4 regions of the Micromonospora sp. NPDC049204 genome follow, and region 4 is predicted to be linked to each of the others. Evidence: riboswitches for the same ligand, from Rfam matches in the RefSeq annotation. Region 4 holds a riboswitch; each other region holds the start of a gene.
The links. A riboswitch is a leader RNA that binds a small molecule or an ion and turns the genes downstream of it on or off. The one in region 4 is predicted to bind cyclic di-AMP.

Region 1: linked by a shared signal. The riboswitch ahead of AB0A90_RS07555 (NlpC/P60 family protein) and the one ahead of AB0A90_RS12785 (C39 family peptidase) in region 4 are both predicted to bind cyclic di-AMP.
Region 2: linked by a shared signal. The riboswitch ahead of AB0A90_RS10445 (hypothetical protein) and the one ahead of AB0A90_RS12785 (C39 family peptidase) in region 4 are both predicted to bind cyclic di-AMP.
Region 3: linked by a shared signal. The riboswitch ahead of AB0A90_RS24225 (hypothetical protein) and the one ahead of AB0A90_RS12785 (C39 family peptidase) in region 4 are both predicted to bind cyclic di-AMP.

Annotation. Positions count from the first base shown of each region.
Region 1 is NZ_JBEZDC010000003.1:321,193-326,264, forward strand. Features, by position in the region: gene AB0A90_RS07545 (NlpC/P60 family protein) at 1-502, shown strand, start outside; gene AB0A90_RS07550 (N-acetylmuramoyl-L-alanine amidase) at 558-2,534, opposite strand; cyclic di-AMP (ydaO/yuaA leader) riboswitch at 2,769-2,904, shown strand; gene AB0A90_RS07555 (NlpC/P60 family protein) at 2,918-3,958, shown strand; gene dcd (dCTP deaminase) at 4,022-4,600, opposite strand; gene AB0A90_RS07565 (pyridoxamine 5'-phosphate oxidase family protein) at 4,700-5,072, shown strand, end outside.
Region 2 is NZ_JBEZDC010000004.1:273,603-278,674, reverse strand. Features, by position in the region: gene AB0A90_RS10455 (AAA family ATPase) at 1-1,727, shown strand, start outside; gene AB0A90_RS10450 (cation diffusion facilitator family transporter) at 1,835-2,752, shown strand; cyclic di-AMP (ydaO/yuaA leader) riboswitch at 2,864-2,995, shown strand; gene AB0A90_RS10445 (hypothetical protein) at 3,052-4,068, shown strand; gene AB0A90_RS10440 (hypothetical protein) at 4,276-4,776, shown strand; gene AB0A90_RS10435 (SRPBCC family protein) at 4,953-5,072, opposite strand, start outside.
Region 3 is NZ_JBEZDC010000013.1:215,604-220,675, forward strand. Features, by position in the region: gene AB0A90_RS24215 (MarR family winged helix-turn-helix transcriptional regulator) at 1-133, opposite strand, end outside; gene AB0A90_RS24220 (carbonic anhydrase) at 359-1,081, shown strand; gene AB0A90_RS24225 (hypothetical protein) at 1,139-2,158, opposite strand; cyclic di-AMP (ydaO/yuaA leader) riboswitch at 2,163-2,293, opposite strand; gene AB0A90_RS24230 (YibE/F family protein) at 2,460-3,830, opposite strand; gene AB0A90_RS24235 (metal-sensitive transcriptional regulator) at 4,024-4,320, opposite strand; gene AB0A90_RS24240 (copper ion binding protein) at 4,416-4,625, shown strand; gene AB0A90_RS24245 (hypothetical protein) at 4,640-5,072, shown strand, end outside.
Region 4 is NZ_JBEZDC010000005.1:291,554-296,625, forward strand. Features, by position in the region: gene AB0A90_RS12775 (CDP-glycerol glycerophosphotransferase family protein) at 1-1,383, shown strand, start outside; gene AB0A90_RS12780 (alpha/beta fold hydrolase) at 1,406-2,152, opposite strand; gene AB0A90_RS12785 (C39 family peptidase) at 2,278-3,126, opposite strand; cyclic di-AMP (ydaO/yuaA leader) riboswitch at 3,358-3,499, opposite strand; gene AB0A90_RS12790 (hypothetical protein) at 3,783-4,553, opposite strand; gene AB0A90_RS12795 (acyltransferase) at 4,726-5,072, opposite strand, start outside.

The DNA.
Region 1 (5,072 bases), on a different contig from region 4:
GCTGGACACCCTGATCGCCACGCAGACCAAGCAGCAGAACGAGCTGGCGGCCAAGAAGAAGCAGATCGACGCCGAGATCAAGCAGCTTGAGGCGTCGATGCCGAAGACCACGGTCAAGACCGCCGGCTGCCCGACCATCAACGGTGTGCTCGCCGTGGCCGCCCAGAAGGCGATCAAAACCGCCTGCCAGCAGGTCGGCGACCCGTACGTCTGGGGTGCCACCGGCCCGAACTCGTTCGACTGCTCGGGGCTGACCCAGTACGCCTACCGGTCGGCCGGGATCTCCCTCACCCACCACACCGGAGACCAGTGGAACGAGGGCAAGGCCGTGCCGCGATCCGAGGCTCGTCCTGGTGACCTGGTCTTCTTCTACTCGGGCCTGAGTCATGTCGGGCTGTATCTGGGTAACAACCAGATGGTGCACGCACCACGAGCCGGTAAACCGGTGCAGGTGTCCAGCATCAACACGATGCCCGTCGCCGGGTTCCGCAGACCTGGCTGATCCACCCCGTGCGACACGACGGCCCCCGGTCACCGACCGGGGGCCGTCGTCGTTGTCAGCGGGGTGCGCCCACCGGGGACGGCAGGAGCTGCACGTCGGCCAGGTCGACGTACATGATGCGGTGGCCGAACTGGATCTGCGCGTACCTGTTCTTGCCGCGGATCACCGTCCAGTCACCGGGCGAGGAGCCGTCGACAGTGCTGGCCCGGTAGTACTCGCCCGGCAGCACCGCGCCGACGGCGTACCGCTGCCCGGCGGCAAGGGTGTACTGCAGTGGCGAGATCGTCTGGTAGGGCACGCCGGCCGGGTAGGCCGCCTGTTCCGGGTAGGCCCGTCCGTACACCGGGATGGTGGTCCGGCCGGGCTTCGGAGTGGCCACCAGGCCGACCGTCCAGCTGGCGGTGGGCGCGGACGCCGGGTTGTGGAACCAGGCGCGTTGCCCGAGATACCAGATCGCCGTCCAGTCGCCCTGCCGGCCGGCCAGCGCGTACGTCTGGCCGGCGGAGGCGCGGGCGCCGTGATCCGACACCTCCATGGTGTTCGGGGTGCCGTCGGGGCGGAGCGCGACGTCGTTCACCAGTGGCGCGTCCGCGGCCGGCGCGGAGCGCAGCACCACCGCCGAGGAGCCGCGTGGCGCGCACGGCACGCCGGCGGTGACGCAGCCGACGAACGCCGGCTGGTTGGTGGCGAAGTCCGGGTCGATCCGGACCAGACCGGTGGCGGGGGTGCCGGTGTCCAACCGGGGCGCGTGCAGCAGCTCGAAGTAGTGGTTCCAGTCCCAGTACGGGCCGGTGTCCCAGTGCATTCCACGGACGTTCGCGGCGATGGTGCCGGGCACGTTGTCGTGGCCGATGATGTGCTGGCGGTCCAGCGGGACGCCCAGCCGCAGCGCGAGGTGTCGGACCAACTTCGCCGAGGTCCGGTACATCGCCTCGGTGTACCAGGTGCCCTGCGCCGCGAAGCCCTCGTGCTCCAGCCCGACCGCCTTGGCGTTGACGTACCAGTTGCCGGCGTGCCAGGCGACATCCTTGGTCTTGACGTGCTGGGCGATGTGCCCGTCCACCGAGCGCAGCGTGTAGTGCCAGCTCACGTAGGTCGGGTCTTGGACGAGTCGCAGGGTGGTGGCCCAGCTTCCCTCGGTGTCGTGGATGACGATGTACTCGATCTTCTGCCGGGCGGGCCGGTCGGACAGGTCGTGGTTGCCGTAGTCCCCGTCGCCGAACGCCGCGTAGGGCGCCGGGATCCACTCGCAGGAGATGGTCCGGGGGCATTCCAGCCCGTCCGGGCGGGCGAGCCGACGCAGACCCAGCCGGTCCAGCCACGATCGCTGCGGCCGGATCGTCCGGGCCGGCAGCGTGATCCGCTGGCCGTCGTCGGTCACCCGCGACTCGCCGCTGCCGATGGTGGTGAAGACCTCGTCGGCGAAGGCCGCCGCGGCGTCGGCGCTGTCCGCGCCGGCGTAGCGGGCCACCGCGCCGTACCAGCTGGCCGGGTCGGTGCCGGCACCGACCGGCGCGCCCAACTCCCGCTGGTACGAGGCCAGCAGCGCGGCCCCGCCCCGGATGTTGACGTCGGCGTCGGTGCGCAGCGCGTCGGGGGTCGCGCCGGTCAGCGCGGCGGCGGCATCCACGGTCTGCAAGGCGGCGGCGGGTGGCGCCGGGTCCTCGGCCGGCCGGGGCGCGGGTGCCAGCGCGGTGCGGGAGTTGTCGCCACGCGGGTCCTCGGTGCCGGTGTCGTGGTGGCCGCCCACGGGCAGGGCGGTCACGTGTCGGGCGTCGGTCAGGTGCATGGGGCCGTAGCCGCCACTGGTGCTGGGTGTGCCGGCGTTGCTGTCCCAGCGGGACTCCAGGTAGGAGACGCCGAGCAGCACGTCGGTCGGTACGCCGTACTCGGCCGCCGCGGCGGCGTACCGCTGCTGGCGGTCGGCCGTGGGTGCGGCGGCGGTTGCGGGTGGTGGGACCGCGGTCGCGGCGGCGACCACGGCGGCGGCGAGCAGCGCACGCCGGCCGAGGAGCAGGGTTGGATGGTGCATCGAACCCCCTAGATTTCACGGATGAAGGTGAGGTCACCCTCGCGCCGTCCGGGAGTCCGCGTCAATACCTTTCTATGTGTCGACTCGTTGGGAAAGAATTCTTCACCTACGGCCGGTGATCCTCTCCGATCGGTACGGAGTGTCACGGCCGCACGGGTTGCGGAGTGGTAACAAGCGTCTCTACTCTGGTCATTCGTCGGCCCGATAGCAGCTCCGTCCAGCCCGGGCGGTAACGGTCCGACACCGCCGAGTCGTTTCCGAACGAACCGGGGACCCACGTCCCCCGGGGTGAATCCGCAGTCCCTGCGGTAGGGCGCCCACTTCCCGCCCGAACCCGTCAGCTAACCCGGTAGGCGGTCAGGAAGAAGGAGTACGGAACCCCGGTGGCACTCCATGCCCCGCGGCCGTCGTCCGAGCGGTCGGCAGCAGCCGGCCCGCCGTCGATCGCGCCGCGCCCACGCTGGTCCCGCTTCACCACCGCGCTCGCCGCCCTGGCCGGCGTCGCCGTCGTCCTGACCGGCAGCGCCACGGCGGCCCACGCCGACCCGTCCGTCGCCGAGATCGAACGCCAGATCGACGCCGACTGGAACAAACTCGAACCGGTCATCGAACAGCACAACGCCACCCGCATCGACCTCGCCAACAAGCGCAGGCAGGCCCAGGCGCTGGCCGCCCGGATCGCCCCGCTGGAGCGTCAGGTCGACGCCGCCATGGACAAGGTCAGTGCCCTGGCCGTACGCGCCTACAAGGGCGAGAACGTGCTGACCGTCAACGCGGTGCTGGGCAGCCAGTCACCCAGCGAGGTGGTCGGCCAGCTCGAAATGCTCGACCGCTTCGCGCACAACCAGCAGCAGGACGTCCGCGAGGTGGCCGACCTGCGCGACGAGCTGGCCAGGCAGAAGGCGCCACTCGACGAGATGGTGACCCAGCTGACCCGTACCGAGGCTCAGTTGGCGGCGAAGAAGAAGCAGATCAACGAGGAGATCGACAAGCTGCAGAAGCTGCGCCTCAAGGTGTACGGCAGCGGTGGCGGCGGTCCGTTGCGCCCAGCTCCCTGCCCCGGCAGCTATCCCGGCGGCGCCGCGGGCACGGCGGTCAAGTTCGCCTGCGCGCAGATCGGCAAGCCCTACGTCTGGGGTGCCGAGGGTCCGAACTCGTACGACTGCTCCGGGCTGATGCTGGCCGCCTGGGCGAAGGCCGGGGTGTCCCTGCCGCACAACGCCGCCGCGCAGAGCCGCGTCACCAAGAACGTCAGCAAGGCCGACCTGCGCCCCGGCGACCTGGTCTTCTACTACAGCGACATCCACCACGTCGGCATGTACGTCGGTGGCGGCTGGGTGGTGCACGCCTCGCAGGCCGGTCAACCGGTCAAGATGAAGAAGGTCGACGACGGCCCGATCCACAGCTACGGCCGTCCAGGCTGATCAGGGGTACTGACCGAAGGGCCCGCCGCGACTCGTCGCGGCGGGCCCTCGTCGTTCACGGGGTCAGCGGGTGGGCCAGGTGCGCCAGTGCTGCCAGGCGCGGCTGGGCGTCGGCCCCCGCTGCCCCTGGTAGCGCGAGCCGTAGACCGCCGAGCCGTACGGGTGCTCGGCCGGCGAGGAGAGCCGGAAGATGCAGAGCTGCCCGATCTTCATGCCCGGCCAGAGAGTGATGGGCAGGTTCGCCACGTTCGAGAGTTCGAGCGTGACGTGACCGGAGAAGCCGGGGTCGATGAAGCCGGCGGTGGAGTGCGTCAGCAGCCCGAGCCGCCCCAGTGAACTCTTGCCCTCCAGCCGGCCGGCGAGCTGGTCGCCCAGCGAGATGACCTCAAGCGTCGAGGCGAGCACGAACTCCCCGGGGTGCAGCACGAACGGCTCCCCGTCGGGCACCTCGACCGCCGACGTCAGGTCGTCCTGCTGCATCGCCGGGTCGATGTGGGTGTAGAGGTGGTTGTTGAAGACCCGGAAAAGCCGGTCCAGCCGTACGTCGATGCTGGAAGGTTGGACCAGGGTGGGCTCGAACGGCTCCAGGCCCAGCGTGCCGGCCTTGATCTCGGAGACCAGGTCGCGGTCGGAGAGCAGCATCGGACCACCTTAGCCGCGGGCCTCAAAACCCCCGAATTCGGTGCCGGTGACCAGCGCGTCGAGGTCGCCGCTCGTACATTTGTTCGATAGAATGCCCACATGGCTTCCTGGTCCGAATTCGCCGCCGACGAGCCCCGACTCGCCGACGGGATCCGCGTTCTCCTCCAGCAGTACGGGCCGGGCTTCGGCTATCTGGCCACGGTCCGTGCCGACGGCGGGCCCCGGGTCCATCCGGTCTCCCCGGTCATCACCGACGAGGGTCTGTTCTGCTTCATCATCGACTCCCCGAAGCGCCGTGACCTCGAACGCGACGGCCGCTACGCGCTGCACTCGTTCCCGCCGGAGGAGAGCGACGACGAGGCGTACGTGGCGGGTCATGCCCGCCCGGTGACCGATCCGGCGCGAGTCGCCCGGTTGGCGCAGGGCGCCCGCGCCGAGCCGCAGGTCGACTGGCAGCTGTTCGAGTTCACCA
Region 2 (5,072 bases), on a different contig from region 4:
GCACGATCCAGTCCCGTGCCGAGCGGGTCACCCGGATCGAGGACGACCTGCTGGACCCGACCGCCGCCCCGGAGGGGATGACGGTCGTCGGCGACGGCGCCCTGCTGGCCACCCTGTCCAAGGCGACCGGCCGGGGCATGCGCGACATCGTGGCGACAATCCAGCGAGAGCAGGACGAGGCGATCCGTTCTCCCGGCTCCGGGGTGACGATCGTCGCGGGCGGCCCGGGCACCGGCAAGACCGCGGTCGCCCTGCACCGGGCGGCGTTCCTGCTCTATTCCGAGCGCAGCCGCTACGCCGGGGGCGGGATCCTGGTGGTCGGCCCGTCGGGGGTCTTCGTCGAGTACATCGCCTCGGTGCTGCCCTCGCTCGGCGAGGACACCGCCACCCTGCACTCGCTGGGCACTCTGTTTCCGGGGATGACCGCCACCCGCACCGACCCGCCCGAGGTGGCGGCGGTGAAGGGCTCGCTGCGGATGCGTCGGGTGCTGGAACGCGCGGTCCGGGACGCGGTTCCGGACGGCCCGGGTGAGCTGCGGCTGCTCTACCGGGGCACGCTGCTGCGGCTGGACCGGGCCGCGCTGGACCGGATCCGGGACCGCGCGCTGCACCGCGGCGCCCGTCGCAACGAGGTGCGCCGGGCCGGCTTCGACGGGGTGTTCGCCGCGCTCTGGGCGCAGGCCCGCGAGGTGGGCGTTCGCCTGCCGGACCAGCGGACCTTCGAGGCGGAGATCGCCGACCGGGCCGAGTTCCGCGAGTTTCTCAAGGCGTGGTGGCCCCGGCTGCACCCCCGGCACGTGCTCGGCTGGCTGGCCCGGCCGGAGCGGCTGCGCCGGTACGCGGGCGGGATCCTCTCCTCCGCGGAGATCCGGCTGCTCGGCGCCGCGTACCGGAGCCTGGAATCCGATGGGCTGACGATCGCCGACATCGCGCTGCTCGACGAGTTGGACGCCCTGCTCGGCAAGCCGGCGCAGCCGGCCAAGGCCCGCCGCGACCCGTTCCAGCTCGCTGGCGGCGTACGCGAGCTGACCACCGCGAGCGAGCGGCAGCGGGCGGCCCGGGCGGCGGCCCGGGAGCGTCCGGAGGACTACCGGGACTACGCGCACGTGGTGGTGGACGAGGCACAGGACGTCTCGCCGATGCAGTGGCGGATGGTCGGACGGCGCGGCAGCCTGGCCTCCTGGACGGTGGTGGGTGACCCCGCGCAGACCGCGTGGACCGGCGATCCGGAGGAGCTGACCCGGGCCCGGGACCAGGCGCTGGGCCGGCGTAAGCGGCACGATTTCACGCTCACCACCAACTACCGCAACTCGTCGGAGATCTTCGCGGTGGCGGCGGCGGAGATCCGCCGGCTCTACCCCGACCTGCCGCTGCCGACCGCGGTGCGCTCCACCGGGGTCGATCCGGTCGAGCTGGTGGTGCCCGCGAGCGGGTTGGAGACCGCCGTCGTGAAGGCGGCCGCCGGGCTGCTGGCCGAGGTGGAGGGCACGGTCGGGGTGATCACGCCGGTCCCCCGCCGCGACGAGGTCGCCGGTTGGCTCGACGCGCTCGACGCGCCGCGCCTACAGGTGGTGACCAGCCTGGAGGCCAAGGGCATGGAGTACGACGGGGTCGTGCTCGTCGCCCCGAGCGAGATCCGGGCGGATCCGGGTGCGGGGGTACGCACCCTGTACGTGGCGCTCTCCCGGGCCACGCAACGGCTCACCACCATCGATCCAACCGGCTGATCCGGCGCGTCTCGCCCGGCGGACCAGCGGTCCACGCCACACTTGCATACATAGCGATGTGAGCATACATTTGACCGGGCCCCAACCGGCGGCGGAAGGTGGATCTCGTGGGCGCAGGTCATGACCACCACCATGGGTCGGTCGCCAATGCCGCACACCAGCACAGGGGTCGACTCTGGGCGGCATTCGGGCTGCTCGCCGCCCTGATGGTGGTCGAGGCGGTGACCGCCCTGCACACCGGTTCACTCGCCCTGCTCTCCGACGCCGGACACATGTTCACCGACGTGCTCGGCATCGGGATGGCGCTCGCCGCGATCACCGCGACCCGCCGGGCCACCATCGACCCCCAGCGCACCTTCGGGCTCTACCGACTCGAGGTCCTCGCCGCGCTGGCCAACGCCGTTCTGCTCTCCGGCGTCGCGATCTACGTGTTGATCACCGCGATCCGCCGCTTCGGCGACCCGCACGAGGTCGTCGCCGGCCCGATGCTCGTGGTGGCCGTGCTCGGCCTGCTCGCCAACATCGCCGCCTTCGCCCTGCTCCGCGCCGGAGCCCGGGAGAGCATCAACATCCAGGGCGCCTACCTGGAGGTGCTCGGCGACCTGCTGGGCTCACTCGGCGTGATCGGCGCGGCGCTCCTCATCTCCGTCACCGACTGGTGGTGGGCCGACCCACTGGTCGCCGTCGCCATCGGCGTGTTCATCCTGCCGCGCACCTGGCGGCTGGCACGGGCCGCCGTCCGCATCCTGGTGCAGGCCGCCCCGGAGCACCTCCAGGTGACCGCCGTGCACGACCGGCTGGCCGCGGTCCCCGGGGTGGTCGAGGTGCACGACCTGCACGTCTGGACGCTCACCTCCGGCATGGACGTGGCCTCCGCGCACCTGACCATGGCACCCGGCGCCGAGGTCGGCGCGGTGCTCACCGCAGCGCGTACCGCCCTGCACGACGACTTCCGGATCGAACACGCGACGTTGCAGATCGAGCCCGGCGCCGCCTCCGGAGCCTGCGGCTCGATCGAGTGGTGACACTTTTCTCGTGACGACGTACGCACCGTCCGTCACATCGGCTGCAGCCGCCCCACCCGCACCGGTAGGCTCGGTCCCGGCCTCCACCAGGCGGCGCCCTCCAGGCGCCGGTGGCGGCCGCCGCCTAATCGCCCAACCGGGCGAACCGGGGAACCACGTTCCTGGGGTGCATCCGCGTCAGCGGTAGGGATCTTCCGTCCCGAACCCGTCAGCTAACCCGGTCGGCGGCTGACGGAAGGACATGCGCAGTGGCACCAGCACGACCACCCGCCGCCCGACTGGCGGCCCTGATCGTCGCGATGTTCGCCCTCGGCGTCGCGATCCCGGCCGGCACCGCCTCGGCCGCTCCCCCGACCGGCCTGCGGGCCGCAGCCGCACCCGACTCCGACGAGGAGGGCGGCACCCCCTCGCTCCGCGCCCAACTCGAGGCAGCCAGCAAGGGCTACCTGGACGCGAAGCGCGCTCTGGACACCTCCGTGCAGCGGCAGCAGCAACTCGCCACCCAACTGAAGACCATCGAGGTCGAGCTGGCCCAGCGCGACGGCAAGGTCGGTCAGATCGCCGGCGTGGCGTACCGCACCGGCCGGCTCGGCGCGGTGTCGGCGCTACTCAACAGCAACAGCCCGGAGGGCTTCATGGACCGGGCCGCCGCCCTGGAGGCGGTGGCCGCCAACGAGGACCGAGTGCTGCGCGATCTGCTCGCCACCAAGGACCAGGCCAACCGCACCCGGACCGCCCTGAACGGCGAGATCACCGAACAGCGCAAGCAGGTCGCGGTGATGGCCAAGCGCAAGGACCAGGCCGAACGGGCCCTGACCGTGGCCAACACCCCCAAGCCGCAGCCCACCGCCGACAGCGGCTCCAACCGGGGCACCTCCACCGCCAACGCGAAGGCGGCACCCCGCAACTCCGACGGCTCCTGGCCATCCGAGTCGTGCAGCGTCAACGACCCCACCCCCGCCAACGGCTGCATCACCCCGCGCACCCTGCACGCGCTCAACCAGGCCAAGGCCGCCGGCTTCACCCGGTACGTCTCCTGTCACCGCCCCAGCGGCTCCGGTGAACATCCCAAGGGCCGGGCCTGCGACTTCGCCGCCCAGGCGAGCGGCTTCGGCGGCAACGCCACCGGCGGCGACAAGACGTACGGCAACAACCTGGCCGCGTACTTCATCCGCAACGCCGACCGGCTCGCCGTGCTGTACGTGATCTGGTACCGGCAGATCTGGCTGCCCAGCAGCGGGTGGAAGTCGTACAGCGGCGCGAGCGGCACCCCCTCCACCGACCACACCAACCACGTACACCTGTCGGTCTACTGACCCACCCGACGGCTCCCCCGGACCGGTCCGGGGGTGATCCACTCGCAGTCGCCGACTCCGGGGTGTCCGGACGACGGGATACCCCGGAGTCGGCGATTGTCGTGTTGATCAGGATGGTGTCGCCGGGCCGGGGTACGTCGCCGGGCGTACCCCGGATGTCGTCGGCGGTCGGACGACCCGGCGCGGGTCGGCGGGCAGCATCGCGGTATGCGTCGGATCCCACCCACCGCCCGCAAGGGGCTCCTCACCCTGCACCTGGTCACCTCGCTCGGCTGGCTCGGCGCCGACCTGGTGCTCCTCACCCTCGGCATCGCCGTGCAGCGGGGCGCCGACCCGGCGGTGGTCTACCCGGTCACGGCGCTGGTCGGCACGGTGCTGTTCGCGCCGCTGAGCGTCCTGGTCTGGCTGATCGGGGTCGCCAGCGCGCTACTCACCCCGTGGGGGCTGTGGCGCCATCGCTGGGTGCTGGCCAAGCTCGTGCTCACCACGGTGATGGTCGGGCTGGTGTTGTTCCTGCTCACGCCGAATCTGCGGCACGCCGGTGCGGTGGGCGCCGCCCTCCCCGCCCGGGACCGCGTGGACCTGGTCATCGCGCCGGCGGTGTCGACGACCTTGATGATCATCGCGACGGTGCTGTCCACGTACAAGCCGTGGGGCCGACGTCCCGCCGCCCGACCCGCCCTGGCAGGCCACGGCCGCAACCCGTGACCGCGCCACCACGACCGGGCTGCCGGGATCGCGCCGCCAAGATCGCGCTAAAACCAGGATGTAGTGGCCTCCCGACGCCCGCAGGCCACTAGATCCTGGATCGAGCACGATCATGAGGCGGGACGGCGGCGTGGAGGGGCCAGGCCGGCGGGGCGGGGGGCGGGGGCGGGGGCGGGTCAGGCTGGGGGTGGTGGGTCACCGGCGCGGTCGAGGGCCGGGCCGAGGCGGGCGGCGAGGGCGAGGTGAGCGGCCCGCGCCTGGCGGAACGCGTACCGGAACAGCGGCGTCGGCGCGGT
Region 3 (5,072 bases), on a different contig from region 4:
CCCCGACCTCCGCAGCGACGTCGCGTAGCCGGGCGGTGGGGTCGCGGGCGATGGCCAGCAGCACGTGCCCGTGGTTGGTGAGGAACGTCCAGTTCCGCCCGCCGCCGGTGGCACCCGTCGCCGTGCTCCCCATCGTGTGACCGCCTCTCCGGGCGTCCGCCCTGCCCCCGGGAGTCTCGCCCGTCGTGCGTCCGGTGCGGCACCCAGGGGTCGAACCGGTGTCAACGTATGAAATCTAAATCACGCATACCTTGACGCATCTTACGGTGCGTGTGACGGTGGAGCCCGAGCCAGCGCCGCCGCCGGCCCGCTGATAAGCCCTCTGACCAGGTCAGACGCATGAAGACGAGGTGCGGGGATGAGTCGTCCTGGAACTCCCGGCGGCCAGCCGGGTTCGCAGCGGATCGCCGACCAGGCGTCCGCACCCACCGAGCCGGCCCGGGCGTACGCCGAGCTGACCGCCGGCAACCAGCGCTTCGTCAGCGGGGTCCCGCGCCACCCCAACCAGGACGCCGGGCGCCGGTCCGCCGTGGCCGACGGGCAGCATCCGTTCGCGGTGATCGTCGGCTGCTCCGACTCCCGGCTGGCCGCCGAGATCATCTTCGACCGGGGGCTGGGTGACCTGTTCGTGGTCCGCACGGCCGGGCACACGGCCGGTCCGGAGGTCCTCGGCAGCGTGGAGTACGCGGTGACCGTCCTCGGCACCCCGCTGGTGGTGGTGCTCGGCCACGACTCGTGCGGGGCGGTGCAGGCGGCGCGGGAGACCGTCGCGACCGGCACCCAGCCCCCCGGGCACCTGGGCGCGGTCGTCGATGCCGTGCTGCCCAGCCTGCGCCGGGCCGAGACCGAGGGCGTGGACGACATCGACGGGATCGTCGACATCCACATCGCGCAGACCGTCGAGGCGCTGCTCGGGCAGTCGCCCGTGCTGGCCGCCGAGGTGGCGCAGGGGCGGTGCGCGGTGGTGGGTGTGTCGTACCGGCTCGCCGCCGGGGTGGTGCGCCCGGTGGCCGCCGTGCCGGCCGGCTTCGCGGCGCTCGGCGTGCCGACCGCGTCAGCCGAACCGGTCGCGGCCGCCTGACGCGTCGAGGGCCGCCCCGCGCGACGCGGAACGGCCCTCGACGAAGGATGCTGCGGGTCAGAGCATCGACATGTGCACGTGGTCGGTGTGGTTCGACGGCCCGCTGTACGACTTCCAGCCGGTCGCCGGGAACCAGATCTGCCGGTTCCAGATCACGTAGTAGATGCCGAGCCGGTCCGCGTTGCGGATGAGGAACGCGGCGACGTTGTTGCCGTACGTCCGGGTGTCCTCGTTGTGCCAGGGTGAGAAGCCGCTCTTCTGGAGCGACCAGTCGCAGGCGCGGCCCTTCGGGTGCTCGTACGGTCCACCATTGCGGTGACAGCCGACGAACCGGGTGAAGCCGGCCCGCCTGACCTCCTTGTACGCGTGCAGTGTGCGCGGCGTGACGCAGCCGGACGTGGTGGGGTCCTTCTCGCTACAGGACTGCGCCTTCCAGTCGCCGTCGGCGGTGCGACCCGGGCCGATCTTGGCGACCGGCGAGGTGGCGTCCACCAGGCCGCCGGTGAAGCCCTTGCCGCCGACCAGGGCGAGCGCCTTGTCGGCCTCGCTCTTGCGCTTGGCCATCACGGCGGTCTGCTTCTGCTGCTCGCGGACCTCGGTGTCGAGGAGCAGTTTGGCCTGCTCGGCACGGGCCTTCACCGCGTTGACCTCGGCGAGCTTGTTCTCGTTCACCATGTTGATCTCGTCGAGCATCGCGGCGCGCTGCACGAACGTGTCCGGGGCGTTGCTCTCGAGCAGCATCGCCAGCGCACCGATCCGACCGGTCCGGTACGACTGGGAGGCGATCTGCCCGACCTGTGGCGCCAGCGCGTCCAGGTCGGCCTTGGCCCGGTCCACCTCCAGCGCCAACTCCAACTGCCGTTTCTTGGACTTGTCCAGTTTGGACTTGGCGGCGGAGTAGTCGCGGTTCACCTGCTCGATGACGTCGTTGAGCAGCTTGGGCTCGTCGTCCTCCTCGTGCCCGGACGGTGTGGGGGTCGTCGGGGCGGCGTGGGCCGGGAGGGGGCCGGCGAGCACGGTCAGTGCGGCGATCACGGCCACCACGGGTGTCAGCCAGCGGCGTAGGGGTGCCGTCACAATGTTCCCTTCCGTCGACCGCCGACCGGGTTAGCTGACGGGTTCGGGGCGGAAGTGGCCCCTACCGCTGACGCGGATTCACCCCACACACCTGGGTCCCCGGCTCGCCGGTTGGCGATTGGGCGGTGGCACCGCAGGCGCCGCTTCGCGCCTTCATCGGTAACCGGCAGCGAGGTTACCCGAGAGTCGACTGGGTGAGCTACGCCTGGATGCCGACCAAAAGTGTCATTTCGCCATAGCGTTGGGTGACCAGTGACGCGGTTCTCAGGGGGGAGGCCCGATCTGGTCACGCTGAGGAGTGTCACCATGCCGTATCCGTGCTCCTGTTCGACTCCGGCCACCCGTCGGTGGCGGTGGATGGGGGCGGGGTCCGCGTCTGGTCCGGCTCGTCGGGTCGAGAGGTGCGCGGTGAGCTGAGGGCGGCCAGCGCCTCCGCCCGGTCGGCCTGGGGGCGCGGCCGAGCGACCTCGGCGGGCGGCGTGGTCTCGGTGCGCCCGGCGGCGGTCACGATCGCGGCCAGCCCGGTGGTCAGTGGCACGGCGGCGATCAGCCCGAGGGTGGCGACCGCGCTACGGACGATCTCCTGCGCGAGGAACTCGCTGGTGAGCAACTGCCCGATCGGCCGCGCGTCGGCGGTGAGCAGGAGCAGCAGGGGCAGCGACGCGCCCGCGTACGCCAGCACGATGGTGTTGACAGTGGAGGCGATGTGCGCCCGGCCGACGCGGGTCGCCGCGCGGTACAGCTGCAAGCGGGTCAGCCCGGGATTGGCGTTCGACAGCTCGGTGACGGTGGCCGCCTGGGTGACCGTCACGTCGTCGAGCACCCCGAGCGAACCGATGATGATCCCGGCGAGCAGCAGGCCGTGCAGGTCCACGTCACCCTGGAACATCGACAGTGTCGTGGCGTCCTCACTGCCGAAGCCGGTGAGGTGGGTCGCCGCGGTGGCGACGGTGGCGAGCGCGCCGGTCAGCACCAGGCTGCCCAGGGTGCCGAGCACCGCGACCGAGGTCTGCGCGGTGACGCCGTGGGTCAGATAGAGCACCACGAACATGATCAGGGCGGCACCGACCACCGCCACCAGCAGCGGTGACCGGCCGGCGCCGATGCCCGGCAGCACGAAGGTGAGCAGGATGGCGAAGCTGGCCGCCAACCCGGCGAGCGCGGCCAACCCCCGCCACCGGCCGAACGCGACGATCGCGGCGGCGAAGACCACCGCCAGCCACACCAGCGGGGTGCCGCGCTGATGCTCGGCGATGTTCCAGTTGCTGACCGTGGGATCGGTCGGATCGGTCAACTCGACCAGGATGATCTCGTCGCCGACGTCGACACGTGGCGCGCCCGGCCCGTCGGGCACCGGTGTCTGCACCTGCTGGCCGGCGGCGGGCCCCTCGTCCACGCGGACGTCGACAGTGCCGCACGGCCCGGTGCCGACTCTGGGTGTGCCCTCGGGGCTCTCCGGCAGCGGCGGGCACGGCTCGGTCACCACCCGCGTCACCGTGCCGGCGTAGCGCGGCACGTCCGCTCCGCCGTCGGTCTGCGGTGCTCCTCCGCGCGGCCAGAGCAGCGCCGCGGCGACCACGGTGGCGACGAAGAGGGGCACCACGGTCATGACGAGGATCCGTCGCACCCGGGGTGGGGCGGACGGAGTGGGACGGGCGTGGTCGGAACCCAAGTCGAGACTCCCAACGATCCGGTGCGGGATACGTGTCAGCGCGCCGCGCGGTTCAGTGTCCTCGCCGAAAGGCGGCGCGAGGCGCGGCGGATCGCGGACCGACGACCACGCGATCACGGACGGTCAGTGCCCGGCCCCGGTTGCCCGGAAACCGACCCCGCGCCCGCGGGTGCCGGCACCCGCGGGCGTGTCGTCAACCGCGCTTCATCAGCCGGCCGACCGCCGCCATCATCTCGGTGGCCATCTCGTCGGCCCGACCTTCGGCGGCCCCCTCGTGCATGCAGTGCCGGGCGTGCCCGTCGAGCAGCCCCAGCGCCACCTTGTCCAGGGCGGCCTGGATCGCGGAGATCTGGGTGAGCACGTCGATGCAGTAGCGGTCGTCGTCGACCATCTTCTCGATGCCGCGGACCTGACCCTCGACTCGGCGGAGGCGCGCGAGCAGCTGGTCCTTGCTGGCGGTGTACCCGCGGATCGGAGTGGGTGCGCTCATGCCGACCAGGATAGCCTACCCCTGGGGGGTATGGTACGGTGCAGTCCGGTGGTGATACCCCCACCGGGTACCGGTACGGCGAAGGAGACGATCCGATGGTCAACACGACGTTCCAGGTGCAGGGAATGACCTGTGGGCACTGCGTCAGCGCGGTGAGCGCCGAGGTCGGCGCCATCGCGGGAGTCCGCGACGTCCAGGTCGACCTCGCGACCGGGCAGGTCACCGTGAGCAGCGAGCAGCCGCTGGACGTTCAGGTCGTCCGGGCCGCTGTCGACGAGGCCGGCTACGACCTCGTCGACGCGTGAGCGGAGGGGCCGACATGCGTACCGGGACGAGACTTGTCGGATTCGCTGTCGGCCTCGCGGCGATCTTCGGAGCGACGTACGGCATCGGCCGGGTGGCCGACCGCGCCCCGGTCGCCGAGAGCCGGCACGACGGGGGCACCGAGAGCCGGCACGACAGTGACGCCGTCCCGGCGACCGGAGAGGGTGGCGACCCGGCCGACCGGATTCCCGGTGGGCTGCTCGTCTCCGACCGCGGCTACACCCTCGACCCGGTCGACGCCCCGGCCGACGAGTTCGCCTTCCGGATCACCGGTCCGGACGGCCAACCGGTGACCCGGTACGACGTGGCGCACGACAAGAGGATGCACCTGATCGTGGTCCGACGGGACCTCTCCGGTTTCCGGCACGTGCACCCCGACCTGGCTCCGGACGGCACCTGGCGGGTCGGCACGCCGCTGGCCGGCCCCG
Region 4 (5,072 bases):
CGTACCGCCGGCAACCTGGAGATCCGCACGGCCAACCTGCCGGTCCGGGCCTGGACGCCACTGATCGCCGACCGGCTCGGCACCGCCCTGCTCGGGCTGCTCGCCGTCCTGGCGCTCGCCGCCGCGCTCACCCTGCCGGCCGGCGTGGCGTTGGCCGCCAGCCTGCTGGTCGCCGCGGGCACCGGAGTGGTCGCCCTGGACCTGGCCCGGCGGCGGTTCCGGCCGGGAGCCGGCGGCGGGCCGGCGGCCCGGGCACTGCGCCGGCACCAACCGGAGTTCCTGCTCTACTTCTCCGCGCCGCCCGGCTCGGAATACCAGGTCACCATGTGGCTGCCGTACCTGGAGCGAATCGGCCGGCCGTTCCTGGTCGTGCTGCGCGAGCCGGAGTTCCTGGCCCCGATCGCCGCGGCCACCGACGCGCCGGTGGTCTACTGCCCCACCCTGCGGGCCATGGACGAGGCGCTGGTGCCGAGCCTGCGGGCGGCGTTCTACGTCAACCACGGCGCGAAGAACAGCCACTGCATCCGCTTCACCCAGCTCACCCACGTCCAGTTGCACCACGGCGACAGCGACAAGGCGCCGAGCGCCAACCCGGTGTCCGGGATCTTCGACCGGATCTTCGTGGCCGGCCCGGCGGCGATCGACAGGTACGCCCGCGCCGGGGTGCGGATCCCGGCGGACAAGTTCGTGGTGGTGGGCCGCCCGCAGGTGGAGTCGATCGAGGTACGCCCCGAGCCGGCCCGGGGGTTGACGACGCCGACCGTGCTCTACACCCCGACCTGGACCGGGCACCACGCCGACGCCGACTACTGCTCGCTGCCGGTCGCCGAGGGGCTGCTGCGGCGGCTGCTGGAGCGCGGCGCGACGGTGATCCTGCGGTCCCACCCGTACACGGCGCAGAACCCGGCCTCGGCACGGCAGTTGGGCCGGCTGACCGAGATGCTCGTCGCCGATCGTGCCCGCAGCGGACGCCAGCACGTCGTCGGTGCGACGGCCCGCGAGCTGAGCCTGACCGAGTGCGTGAACCGGTCCGACGCGCTGATCTCCGACGTGTCCGGGGTGATCTCGGACTACCTCTACTCCAGCAAGCCGTACGCGGTCACCGACATGGGCGACGAGGGCGACCGGTTCACCGAGCGGTTCCCGCTGGCCGCGTCGGGTTACGTGCTGCGCCGCGATCTGTCCAACGTGGACGAGGTGTTGACCGCGCTGCTGGACACCGACCCGCTGGCCGCGGAGCGCTGGGCCACCCGCCGGCGTTACCTGGGTGACTTCCCCGCCACGTCGTACGCCGAGGCGTTCCTGACCGCCGCGCGCCGGGAGCTGACGGCGTCGGAGGACCCCGCGGCCGAACGCTCGCCGCAGCTCTCCCCCCTCGCCTGACCCGGGCTGACGGCCCAAACCCTCAGCGGTACGCGTCGAGCAGCGCCAGCACGGCCGCCGGGTTCTCCACGTGCGCGTTGTGCCCGAGACCGGGCAGCGTGGCGACCGGCACGCCGTACTCCTTGAGCTGCGCGTCGGTGACCATCGGGTCGTGCTCGCCGCGCGCCAGCAGCACCGGTACGTCGGTCGCCGTCAGCAGTCCGGTCAGGTCGGGCTCGCCGACGGCGAAGGCGTTCGGATCCATGGCGAGCCGCCACCGGCCGTCGACCTGACGGAGGCCGGCGTCCACCACCGGGTGGTCCGGCGGGAGCAGGCCGGCCAGCCCGGAGACGCGCAGGTAGCGGCGGGCCGCCTCGGTACGGCTGGCGAACCAGCTCACCGGGCGGGCGGCCAGTTCGGCGGCCCGTTCCAGTTCGGCGGGCGACCAGAGCGCCTTGATCCCCAAGCCGACCACCGCGTCCACCGGCATACCGGCGTCGCGCGCGGCCAACGCGAGGCCCACCACGCCACCCAGCGAGTGCCCGAGCACGACGAGCCGGTCGTCGGGGGCGAGGGCCGGCGCGATCCGCTCGGCGAAGCCGGCGAAGGAGTACGACGGCAGCGGCGACGCCCAGCCGTGGCCCGCGAGGTCCGGTGCCAGCCACCGGCCGGGCCAGTGTTGCTCCAGGTACGGCGCCCAGGGCAACCACACGTCACCGGTGGCCCCCAGGCCGTGCAACAGCAGCAGGACCGGCCGTCGACCGGCGTGACCACCCGATTCATCCACCACGGCCGCAGTCTCCCACGGTTCACGGCCAGGGACGAGAGTCGTCGACGGGGGCGTACCGCCGTGGAGGACGCGACGGGCGCCGGCCCCTCGTGAGGGACGGCGCCCGTGGCGGTCAGCGTGCCGGGTCAGGCGGAGTAGCCCCGGCTGGCGATCCAGTTGGCCAGGTCGATGGTGGTGACCCAGTACGACGGGTCGGCCGGGTTCGCCGAGTCGGCGATACGTACCGTGCGGCCGTTGTCCTTGTAACCCACGACGGCGATGTAGTGGCCGCCGCCGTAGGAGTGCCAGGAGCCGTCGGTGTCGGTGGCGTCCCCGACGACGTTGGCGACCACGCCGCGGCCGTCGGTGATGGCCTTGACGACGTCGGCCTGGAGGCGGTCCATCTGCGCCGGGCTGGGCGCGCCGACGAACATCCGGGTCCGGTACGGGGAGCCCTTCACCTCGGCGTTGAGCACCCGGGTGGTGTCCTCGGCCGAGTTGGTGCCCATCTCGGTGGTGCCCAGTTCGGCGCCGAGTTCCTCCTGGGTCCGGTCGATCCCGGTGGCGCTGAGCGCGTTGCGGGTGGCCGCCGGGCCGCAGTTGTAGTACGTGTTCTGCGCCTCGTACTCGTAGTCGAGCACCTTTGTCGCGGGCGGCTTCGGCCGCTCCGGCTTCCGGGTCAGGTCCGGGTTGCTGCTGGCCTTGGCGGCGGGCGCCGCGGCGCTGGTGGCCGGGGCGGCGCTGCTCGGCGCGGCGCTCGCCGACGGAGACGCGTCCCGCACCTCGCCCCGGGAGGCGGCGACGTCGGTGCGCATCTCGGCGACAGTGGTCGCGGTGCGCTGGCCGGCCGGCGCGTCGTCGGCGGTGGCGAGCAGGGTGCCGGTGGTGGCGGCGAGCACGAGGGCCGCGGCGGAGGCGGCGACGATCTGGTACGGGCGCTCGGTCGCGAGGCGGCGGAGCTGACGCTGCATGGTGTGCTTCACGGGGTCCTCCACGGTCGGGGGGAGAGCGGCACACCGGGGCCGGACCGGTATCCGGGCAGGCGCCATCGCGCGGACGGTGGTCCGCGGGTGGTGAACCGCTCAGGGGAACGCCCGGCGTGGCCGGGCGGTGAGGCGATGACCCGGGGGGTCAGCTCACCGTCACTGGACGGATGAGCGGGGGCACCGCTGTGCCGTGGAGGCGAGGGAACAGCCGAGGGGTGGAGAGGTGCTGCACGAGGATGGAACTCCTTCCGACACCGCCTACCGGGTTAGCTGACGGATTCGGGCGGGAAGATCGCCCTACCGCGGGCCGTGGCTCGCGGATTCACCCCGGACGTACTGATGGGTCCCCGGTTCGTTCATGACGATTGAGCGGGTCGGCGCGGCGTCGCCTGTTGCGATCGGTTACCGCACCGGACGGGACGACACTACTGGCCCGTTCACACCATGCCAAGCCAGGTTCACCTGCGTAAACCCGAATCGGCGCGACAATTTCTGCGCGTTCTGCCGCTGATGTGACTCGATGGGACAAGCGGTTACGGTGACGCCTGTGGGCGACAACCGGACAGGTCGCCGAAACTGCGGTCAGAATCCCGGGAACAATCGCGCCGAACGTGCCGGACGCCCGATTCCACATTCCGTGACCGGGCTCACACAACAGATCGGGCTCAACCCGCGCGGGCCGGGCGCCAGCGTGCCACCACGGCGGGACGGGCCGCCCCGCGCACCAGCCGGCGGGCGGGTGCCCGACTCGGCCGCAGCCGGGCCGTTGCCGCGCACGCCTCCTCGGCAAGGGTGCGCGCCGACTCGGCGGCCAGTTCCGCAGCCCGCCAGGCGGCCCGCTCCGCGCTGGCGGCGGCCTGGTGGTCGGCCCGTCTCGCGTCCCGGATCGACCGGCTGAGCAGCGCTTCCTGCTCGACCGGGTGCCGCCGGGGATCCCAGCCGTGCCGGTGCCCGAACACGTCGCTGAGCTGCGCCATGCTCAGGTCGCCCCGCCAGTACGCCGCCGTGGCCGCGCGGTGCAGGTAGCGCTCCCGGGCGGCGTACTCGGCGGGGGTGCGGGGCGTGGCCGGGCTGGGCAGCGCCCCGGACCCCGCGAAGCGGCGCGCGGCGGTGTCCGCCTCGTCGTAGCGCGCCCAGGCGCGTTCGGCCTGCTCCTGACTGGCCAGCCAGGCATCGCGTCGCCGCTGGGCCGTCCGGGCCGCGCCGGCCGCCGCGACGGCCACCTCCTCGGCGTACCGGCGCCGGTCGACGATCGCGGCCGCCGCCACCTCACGCGCGGTCGGCACGGCCGGGGACGGGTCGGCGGTGGGCCGGTCCTCTTCGGGCCGGGCGACAAGCACGGCGAGCACGCCGAGCGCCAGCAGGAACAGGGCCGACCAGATGGCAGCGGCCTGCGGTACCTCGGTTACGAACTGGTAGAAGACGGTGGTCTCCATGGTCGGCACCTCGCTGAGGAAGCAGAGCGATGGGGAGCCCCGTCGGCCACCTGGCCACGGTGAGCGCGACCGGAAGCCACGTCCCCACGCTACCGTCGTGCCGACCTGGGCGCATCGACCGCGGGCGTGTCGAGGCGCGCCGCGCCGAGCCCCCTGACCAGGGTGGACGGTGTCAGCGGGTGTCCGCGTACGTTGATCGACTGTCGGTCTGGTCGGGTCCGCCGGTGTCGGGGGCGACGTCGCCGGTGGCCCGGGTTCCGGCCGTGCGTTGTCCGGGGACGGACGCCGATCGGGCCGGGCGGCGCGGCGCGAGCCGGCGCATCATCGGGGTTTCGACGTAGCGATGCAGCAGCGCGGCGAGGAGCAGGGTCACCAGCAGGAAGCCGAGCACCACGGCCGGCCCGCGCCACCCCTCGAAGCCGATCCCCCAGTCGCCGGTGAAGCGCAGCACGCTCGTCATCACCAGCACGTGGACCAGGTAGAAGGCGAAGGAGACCTCACCGAGCCAGACCAGCGGCC